DNA from 2 places in the Oikeobacillus pervagus genome. Region 2 is predicted to be linked to the other one. Evidence: riboswitches for the same ligand, from Rfam matches in the RefSeq annotation. Region 2 holds a riboswitch; the other holds the start of a gene.
What was found. Region 2 has a riboswitch for FMN ahead of ribD (bifunctional diaminohydroxyphosphoribosylaminopyrimidine deaminase/5-amino-6-(5-phosphoribosylamino)uracil reductase RibD). Riboswitches for the same ligand answer to the same signal wherever they lie in the genome.
Positions count from the first base shown of each region.

Region 1: another riboswitch for FMN. It lies ahead of J2S13_RS00610 (ECF transporter S component); the one in region 2 lies ahead of ribD (bifunctional diaminohydroxyphosphoribosylaminopyrimidine deaminase/5-amino-6-(5-phosphoribosylamino)uracil reductase RibD).

Region 1 covers NZ_JAUSUC010000001.1:111,603-116,515, reverse strand. The annotation lists gene J2S13_RS00620 (hypothetical protein) at 1-510, shown strand, start outside; gene J2S13_RS00615 (peptidoglycan DD-metalloendopeptidase family protein) at 736-1,434, shown strand; FMN riboswitch at 1,555-1,690, shown strand; gene J2S13_RS00610 (ECF transporter S component) at 1,849-2,430, shown strand; gene J2S13_RS00605 (ferredoxin) at 2,606-2,854, opposite strand; gene J2S13_RS00600 (YpbB family protein) at 3,117-4,166, shown strand; gene J2S13_RS00595 (RecQ family ATP-dependent DNA helicase) at 4,163-4,913, shown strand, end outside.
Region 2 covers NZ_JAUSUC010000006.1:75,168-80,080, reverse strand. The annotation lists gene J2S13_RS03865 (hypothetical protein) at 184-354, shown strand; FMN riboswitch at 1,457-1,602, shown strand; gene ribD (bifunctional diaminohydroxyphosphoribosylaminopyrimidine deaminase/5-amino-6-(5-phosphoribosylamino)uracil reductase RibD) at 1,977-3,071, shown strand; gene ribE (riboflavin synthase) at 3,078-3,725, shown strand; gene J2S13_RS03850 (bifunctional 3,4-dihydroxy-2-butanone-4-phosphate synthase/GTP cyclohydrolase II) at 3,803-4,913, shown strand, end outside.

The sequences.
Region 1 (4,913 bases), on a different contig from region 2:
AAAACAAATTCACCAAATCAGGAAATGGCTAATATCTTACCATTGAATGCTATTTTTTCTACAAAGGTTCCTGAAGCCATCCCTAATCATTATTTACCTGCTCCTAATCAAATTATTGAATTAAATAATAAAGTAGTCATTTCGGATGATCATGAATATAACGGAATCAATGAGCAACTTTACCCGTTTCAGACCAAAACCATTGACGGTCACTTTATCGTTTTAATGAAGGAAGGGCATAGTTATATACCATTATTTGTCATGACCCCACGTTCAAAGAAAATTGCGAATGTCCGTTTTTATAACACCTTATTATTAAATGATAAATCTCCAAAAGGAATTCAACAGTTAATCGAGGCTATTATTTTTACAGCAAAAAATAAGGGATATGAAGCCGTACAATTTCAAAATGTAACACCGAAAAGATGGAGAACATACAACTTTTATCATCCGGTTTATGATTTTGATAACCAACAATCTCTACTGACATCAGAAATAATCGGTCAATAATGAATAAATTCAAACCTTTGCAGTGAATAATTTCCTCCTTCTTTCAAATACTAACAAGGTAGTGAAAGAGTTCATCCTAATGACCCAATCTGAGGTGAAAGAAAACATATTTTTAAAACTCATTTTTACTTTTTCTTCAGATCGGTGAATATTCTGGTCTTATTTTTTACATTCATTCATATGATGGATGATGTGGGAAAAATGTGAGGAGGAATAAATAGTATTATGCTAGACTATTTAAAACGTTTTATCATTGCCATCATCATGGCAATATGTGTAGGAATGCTTATTGTTGGTGGTCGAATGGCACATGCTGAAACGGTGTCGGGTACAGAGGATTGGATGTTCCCAGCAGAAGGGATTATTTCTGACGTCTATGGATCAAGGGGCGGTACACATAAGGCCGTGGATATTGCCGCCCGAACAGGGACTCCTGTTTTTTCAGTTGATGATGGGGTCGTCTCGAAATCATATATTTCAGATACATATGGGAAAGTTGTATTTGTTCAACATACAAGTGGCTTTGAAACAGTATATGCTCATTTACACGAAATAAAAGTGACACAAGGAGATTCAATCAAAAAAGGGCAACAAGTTGGCTCGATTGGAAATACCGGCAAATCAACAGGCGCCCATTTACATTTTGAAGTCCATAGAGGGGATTGGACATATGAAAAGGAGAATGCGATCAATCCCTTCACAATTTTTGGACAAGCCCATAAAGGGGATTATGTCATTGCAAGCCATGATCCTTTTCGAACGGTTGAAACGGCTACCCATTCAAAATATCATGTGCAAAACGGAGATACATTATGGAGAATTGCTAGTAAATTTTCTATAAGTGTAGATCAATTAAAAAGTCGGAACCATTTACATACGAACGATATATACCCAGATCAAATATTGATTATTCCCTTCAGCTAGCTATGTCAAGGATTTTCTTTAAAAAAAGTTCAGTTAAATGGAAATCATTTTGAATTCGAAGTATTTGCTTCCCAATGGAAATATTATTTAGTATAATTAGCTTGAACATAATATTATATGATTCATCTTCGGGGCAGGGTGTAATTCCCGACCGGCGGTATTGAAATAGTCATTTCTAAGCCCGCGAGCCTTTTTGTAAGGCAGATTTGGTGTGATTCCAAAGCCGACAGTATAGTCTGGATGGGAGAAGATGGAGGTCTGCCAACGTTCACAAAAAATAAAAAATCGAACGTTTATTTGAGCATGCCGATCCTCCCTTAAGTATAGATACTTAAGGTTTTTTATTTATCTGCGCTCTATATTTATGGCAACCTTGCTTCTTGTGTCGATGAATCACGAGAAGGGGAGAAACAAATGAAAAAGATGAACATTCGTCGTTTTACTGCTATTGGGCTGTTAAGTAGTGTATCCTATTTGTTTATGCTACTAAACTTTCCTATTCCACCATTTCCAGGTTTTCTAATGGTAGACTTTAGCGAAGTACCTGCATTGATTGCCGCAATTGTCTATGGGCCGGTCGCAGGGATTCTAGTGGAGTTATTGAAAAATGTATTAAATTATATTATGCTAGGAAGCCCCACTGGTGTACCTATCGGACATATCGCAAACTTTGTCGCAGGCTTAACATTTATATTACCAACTTATTTTGTTTATAATAAAATAAAATCAAAAAAAGGAATGACGCTTGCACTTATTGTTGGTACAGCGGTAATGGCGTTATTGATGAGCATTCTAAACTATTACATCATTTTACCTTCGTATACGATCTTTATGAATGCACCTGCAATGAGCGCACCTGAAACAAAAGCATTAGTCATTACAGCGATCCTACCATTTAACGCTATAAAAGGATTCATTGTGGCCGTTGTTTTCATGCTTATATTCACACGCATGGATTCATGGTTGCAAAAACAAATGGTAGCTAAAGGTGCATAAGAATAAAAGAGCGACGGGGTCGTTGCTCTTTTCAAAATCAATAAAAAAAGCTGATCTATTGACCAGCTTTTTTTATTGATTTAGGGAACTATAAAATTTAGAACTGTGATAACCTTTTAAAAAATGTTGTCCACGTCTAGCTACAGTGTCTATCGGCTTGCACATTTATCCTCGACTATTCGAATTTCAATGCATCACCATCAAATGGTTCATCTGCCACTTTAATGGAGTCGGTTGGACATCCTTCAAAGGCATCCTGCATATCATCTTCAAGTATTTCAGGAACTTCCGCAGTTCCTTGGTTATCATCTAAAATAACAAAGGCAATCCCTTCATCATCATAGTCGTAAATATCAGGTGCAGCAGCGCCACATGCACCACAAGCAATACATGTATCTTTGTCGACAATTGTATATTTAGCCATGTATATGTCCTCCTTGAGAATAATCTATGTCAGTTTGTATAACTTTTCTCGCTTAATGACGAGTAGTTCAAAAATCTCCTACCCTCATTGTAAATCTGTTTTCATTTCTTTTCAATACAAAAGTGCTAATGGATAGATAACGAATGACATCATGTAACATTTCATGAATAAAATTTTCCTAGTACATGTCAATATAAAAGTACACCGACAATTTTCGTGATAGAATAAAGGATAATGAATAATGGTAAAGGAAGTTAATTGAATGTCTTTTTTACAAGAGATTGTTTTACAGTGTATTCATTTGATTAATGGTGATCGAACGGTTTATGCCATTTATCATCTCTTAAAAGGAAAGAAATCCTCACAAACCATCCAGGATGCACATTTATATCATTTGTCCAAATGGTTTCAAACGACACCTTCTCTATCAAGGGAACAATTTGATGGAATCATTCGTCTATTAGTTAAACAACAATGGATTCAGTTAAATGATCAAAAGGCTGCGATCATCACTAAAAAAGGACTCGCGGAGATCAAGGCCTTTGAACAAAAGATCGATTTTCCTTATTTAAATGGCTGGCAATTACAAGACACTGCAAAAATTGCCTGGAGAAGATTAAACTTGCTTGTACAAGTAGCATCCAATCTCATTTATGAAAACACAAAGTATTATCCAATTGAACGGGATGAATCGATCCAATTTTGGGTAAAGACCTATATACAAAACCTACACTTGAATAGACGACAATTGGCTGATCAATTATATAAAGAGTTTGAATCCTTACTTGATTCACAGGAGGTAGATTGCCCTACCCTCCTTACCCTTAGATTCACAGGGGAGAATTCAACCGGAAAAACTGTTTTGCAATGTGCTCAAATACTGAAAATTGAACATACGGAATACTATTTCCGTTTTCTTCATTTATTCCATTATTGTATACAGAAGATTTTGCAAAATAAGGAAATCTTTCCACTCTTGTATCTGACTGTACAAGATGTACATCAGACGATTCCTTTGACCTACTCAACGATGAAAACATATAGGCTATTCAAAGAAGGAAACTCAATAGAGGAGATCTCGACTATACGCAATTTAAAAATAAGTACCATTGAAGATCATTTTGTCGAAATTGCACTTTTTCATCCTCAATTTTCAATTTCTCTCTTTATTTCACAAGAAAAGATTGAGAAAGTACTTCAGATTGCCCATACATTACCGAATAAAAGGTTAAAACCAATAAAAGAAAGAATACCTGATTTAAGCTATTTTCAAATCAGACTCGTTTTAGCAAAGTACGGAGGTTCAATATGAAGTTAGAAAAGATTTTAGACGAATACTTTGGTTTTCCTTCATTTCGTTTAGGTCAAAAAGAAATTATTCAATCGATCCTAAGTCACCAACATACATTAGCGATGCTTCCAACAGGAACCGGGAAATCATTGTGTTATCAATTTCCGGCTTATTTTTTTGAAGGTTCTATTATCATTGTTTCCCCGTTGCTCTCTCTCATGCAAGATCAAGTTGAACAAATGAAATTCCAAGGTGAGAAAAGGGTGATTGCACTTAATTCATTTCTTACTTTTCAGGAGCGGCAACAAGTTTTAGCGAAATTATCTCATTATCGCTTTATATTTTTGTCCCCAGAAATTTTTAATAATCAAAGTGTATTATCGGCATTGAAAAAAATTAAAATTGGTTTATTTGTTGTTGATGAGGCACATTGTATTTCCCAATGGGGATATGATTTCCGTCCTGAATATTTACGTCTTGGTGAATTCAGACGGGCTTTAAACAATCCTTTAACATTAGCTTTAACGGCAACAGCTACTGAGAAAGTGCGTAAGGATATCCTTCACTATTTGGAATTGGACAAAGTGAAGGAGTGGATCTATACAGTTGATCGTCCTAATATTGCCTTATCCATAGAAAAGATGACTTCTCAGAAAGAAAAATTATCAAAATTACTGCATTACGTTCAACGACTTGAAAAACCGGGGATTATTTATTTTTCAAGCAAGAAAATAGCAGAAGAAATTACGAATTATTTAATGGAAAATG
Region 2 (4,913 bases):
TATTCGGAAATAGAATGTTCCATTGTTAATCTAGATGACCAACAGGAAAAAGCACTTAAAATTAGCTTGAATAAAATTTCAGAGGAATCGAACATAGAACTTTTAAAGGATCTATTGCTCGAGTTAGATGTGGGGACAGTGGACGTTGAACTTTCAGGGTTCAATTTGCCGGAGATTGTGAACATGATGACAAGAACTTATCAAGAGTTTGAACAAGAAAAAATAGATTTAGATGAATTTGAGAATGAAAACTTTGATTGTCTATGCCCTGAATGTGGATTTTTGTTCAATGAAATAGTGAAGGAGGAAAATATTCCATGGTTAGTTTGTTGTGGAAGTCAGTGCAAGAGTTAACTGAAAAGGCGAATTTTTTGGTAGAAAAAATATCGAATTTGAATGAACCATAAGAAGGTTCTTTTTTATTCACTCGGAAAGATGGGGTGACATAAGTGGAATGTGAACTGGATCAATGGAAACAGGATATTACAAATGAAGTTGAGGGATTAAAAGAGATACTGAATTAATCAAAACAGATATTAGGATTCTCCAGGATAAACAACTATTACAGGATCATAAAATCTAGGGAAAACAGTAATCATTAAAGGAGATTAAAGAAAATACAAAATGGCCTAGAATGGCAATCACAAATGCAAGCATTGGTACGTTAATTAGTACTATTGTGGGCGGTGCGTTGCTCCTTTTTATGCCATGTTTCAAAAGTAGGGAGGTAAAATGAATGATTAACTGGAAAGTACGATTTAAAAATTGAAATTGGGTAGCAGGGTTTATTTCTAAATATGAGTTTTTGCAGTAACATTCCGCTCTCCTGTTGGAGGGGGAATTATCTTTTATTAGAGGGTGCAGGTCTTATTCAACTTCATTTCAATTTCTTTCATCGCCTTAGGATCAATACATCTTATCTTTTTTAAATTGGCATTTTGTAGTTTGTCAATAGAATCAATGTGGGCCCTCATTAATAAATTTTCAGTCCAAATATAAAGAGTTAAAAGGGATATACTTTTATCTGTGTACATGTTATTTTCAAGGCTATTAATCCATATTTCCCCAATATCAATATTTAGGCAATCATTTTATAAGGAGCAAAAAATCAGGCAATTTTGTTCCTCATATTAATCGTTTAGATGAACTTTACGTATTCTTAAAGAGTCGGTAAATTTATTAGGAATAAAGATCAAAAAGATATAATTGCAGGTTGCATCTTAAACCATGAGAAATTTCAATAGGTTGTTTTTCGGTCATTATGCTACTCCTCTAATCATCTTTTTTAGAATATTTTACCATATTTTAAAAAGATGATTGTTGACGAGTTGTTGACGAATTGTTGACGAAACTGGTCAACAACGTCCATTTTCAATCCGAATTAAACCTAAATAGATTTGCAAAAACCTTGACATAATAAGATTGTAACAGCGATAATAAGATTACAATCGAATAGATATTCCTTCGGGGCCGGGTGAAAATCCCGACCGGCGGTGATGAACAATCGTTCTTAGCCCGTGACCCGTATACCGGCTTTGGTTTACGGTGGATTTGGTGTAATTCCAAAGCCGACAGTGAAAGTCTGGATGGGAGAAGGAGAGTTGCGTTTTAAAAAATAGTTTTTAACGCATATTTAGTCATGCTGGAAAAGTAAAAAGCTGTTGCTGTCTTTTTGGGAAAAAGGACAAGCTTACTTACAGTGCAAAAATAGATAGATGACATTCATTCCTTTCTATTTTGCCTTCTAATGTCTGTAAAACGCCCCGTACAATAGTTGATTGTACGGGATTTTTTGTTTTTAAATTAAGGGGAGTTTAAATCACATTTTCATGATATAGATAGGTCTTGAACCATGAGGGATTCGGCTTTTTTCACTATTCCGGAATCCTTACCTCAAACCGAATCTAACTAGTTTGAAGAACATTCAAAAAATAAGGCTTTATTTTATGCCTACAAAATAGGAGGGATGCTTTTTCATGCTTGCTGAAGATTACATGGACCTTGCCCTTCGTCTTGCCAAAAGCGTTGATGGTCAAACGTCACCAAATCCCCCAGTAGGCGCCGTCGTTGTAAAGGATGGCCGAATTATTGGAATGGGGGCTCATTTGAAGGCAGGTACAGCTCATGCAGAAGTACATGCATTAGAGATGGCTGGAGATGAGGCGATGGGTTCTGATTTATATGTGACTCTTGAACCTTGCTCACATTTCGGAAAGACACCACCTTGTGCAGATCTTGTAGTTGAAAAAGGGATCAAGAAAGTATGGATTGCAACAACCGACCCTAATCCGCTTGTTGCTGGAAAAGGCATCGAAAAAATGCGGAAAGCGGGAATAGAAGTAGAGGTCGGAATTGGTGGGCAAGAAGCGAAAAACCTATACAACGTATTTTTTCACTATATTCAAACAAAAACCCCTTATGTAACGATTAAAACAGCGATAACAGCAGATGGAAAAACAGCGACTTTTACAGGTTCTAGTAAATGGATCACGAGTGAACAAGCACGTTTGGATGTGCATAAATTACGCCATCAAAATGACGCTATTCTAGTTGGTATTAATACCATTTTAAAGGACAACCCTCTTCTTACCACCAGATTGCCCCAAGGTGGAAAAAATCCCATTCGAATTGTGCTTGACACCCATCTTCGAATTCCAGAAGATGTTCACGTAGTGGCAGATTCGTCTGTAAAAACAATTATTGTCTGCGGAAAGAATGCTTCAAATGAAAAAGAGGCCTTATTGCAGAATAGAAATAATCTGACCATTATGAGACAAAATACAGAAACAATCCATATTCCAACCTTGTTAGAAGAATTGGGTCAACTTGGAATGATGACATTATTTGTTGAAGGAGGAGCCGAAGTAAATGCTTCTTTCTTAAAAGAGCAAGCTTTTCAAAAGCTGATTGTTTATACGGCACCCAAATTGGTTGGCGGAAAAACTTCCCCTGGACCATTTGGCGGTGAAGGAATGGAACTAATGGAATCTGCCCTTCCGCTACAATTTACCAATGTTGAAATGATTGGCCCAGATATCAAAATAACAGCCATATTAAAAAAAGGAACGTGATATCGATTGTTTACAGGTATAGTAGAAGAAATTGGAACAATAAAAAGGATTCAATCAGGACAGCAATCATTAAAACTTGTGATTGGAGCAAACAACATTCTTAATGATGTTCATTTAGGGGATAGTATTGCCGTCAATGGGGTTTGTTTAACGGTGACTGAGTTTACAGCAAATGAGTTTCATGTGGATGTCATGCCAGAAACATTTCATTCCACATCGCTAAAGCAACTTAAAATGGGCTCAAAAGTCAATTTAGAACGAGCCATGTCGGCAAATGGCCGCTTTGGAGGTCATTTTGTGACGGGACATGTCGATGGACTTGGACAAATTCTCTCCAAGAAAACGGTGGATAATGCCTTATATATAAAAATTTCTATTCCTAATGATTTTGCTCACTTTCTTATGTATAAAGGATCTATTGCGGTAGATGGTACGTCGTTAACCATTTTTGAAACAGAGCAAAATTTTTTCACTATTTCGCTCATTCCACACACACAGGAAACCACGATTCTTTCTCAAAAAAATGTGGGGGATGTTGTGAATTTTGAATGTGATTTACTTGCAAAATATGTTCAAAGAATGACCCAAAAACAGGAAGAAAAAAAGAAGAGCACATTATCCATGTCGATGTTACGTGAGAATGGCTTTATTTAATAAAAGAAATTATCTATTCGTTCTCATTAACGATAAATTTCAAGAAACAGCCATGAATTAAAAGGGGTGAATGTTTGATGTTTGATCAAATTGAAGCAGCAATTGAAGATTTAAAAGCAGGTAAAGTGGTCATTGTGGTGGATGATGAAGACCGTGAAAATGAGGGAGATTTTATTGGGTTAGCTGAAAAAGTTTCACCTGAGATGATCAACTTTATGGCGAAAGAAGGACGAGGACTTATTTGTGTCCCCATTACGGAAGAAAAAGCGGAACAATTAGGTTTAAAAATGATGACAAACCAAAATACCGACTCACACGGAACGGCTTTTACGATTAGTATTGATCATCAATCAACACATACAGGAATTAGTGCCTTTGAACGGTCGAGAACGATTGAAGAAATGATGACAAAAGAAGCAAAACCACAAGATTTTAATCAACCTGGTCATATTTTCCCTCTTATTGCGAAAAAAGGAGGAGTCCTAAAAAGAACGGGACATACAGAGGCGGCTGTCGATTTAGCTAAATTAGCTGGGTCAGAACCTGCTGGCGTTATTTGTGAAATCATGAATGAAGATGGAACAATGGCACGAGTACCTGATTTACGAAAAATAGCTGATCATTTTCAAATCAAAATGATTACTATAGAAGATTTAATTGAATATAGAAGAAAAAAAGAAAAACTCGTCGTTCGTGAGGTGGAAATTGACTTGCCGACTGATTTCGGTCATTTCAGAGCAATTGGGTTTACAGATATTGTGAATCACCAAGAGCATGTTGCACTCGTCAAAGGAGATATTACGACACCTGAACCTGTCTTGTTGCGTGTTCATTCAGAATGCTTAACAGGTGATGTGTTTGGTTCTTGTCGATGTGATTGTGGACCACAATTAGCTGCTGCCTTAAAGCAAATTGAAGAAGAAGGAAGAGGGGTTCTTCTTTATATGAGACAAGAAGGGCGCGGAATTGGGTTGATGAATAAATTAAAAGCCTATAAATTGCAAGAAGAAGGGCTAGATACAGTAGAAGCAAACCATAAGTTGGGCTTTGCTGCTGATTTACGAGATTACGGAATTGGGGCGCAAATTCTTCAAGATCTAGGCATTACAAAAATGCGATTATTAACAAATAATCCGCGAAAAATCGCTGGTTTAAAAGGATATGGTTTAGAAGTCGTTGAAAGAGTAC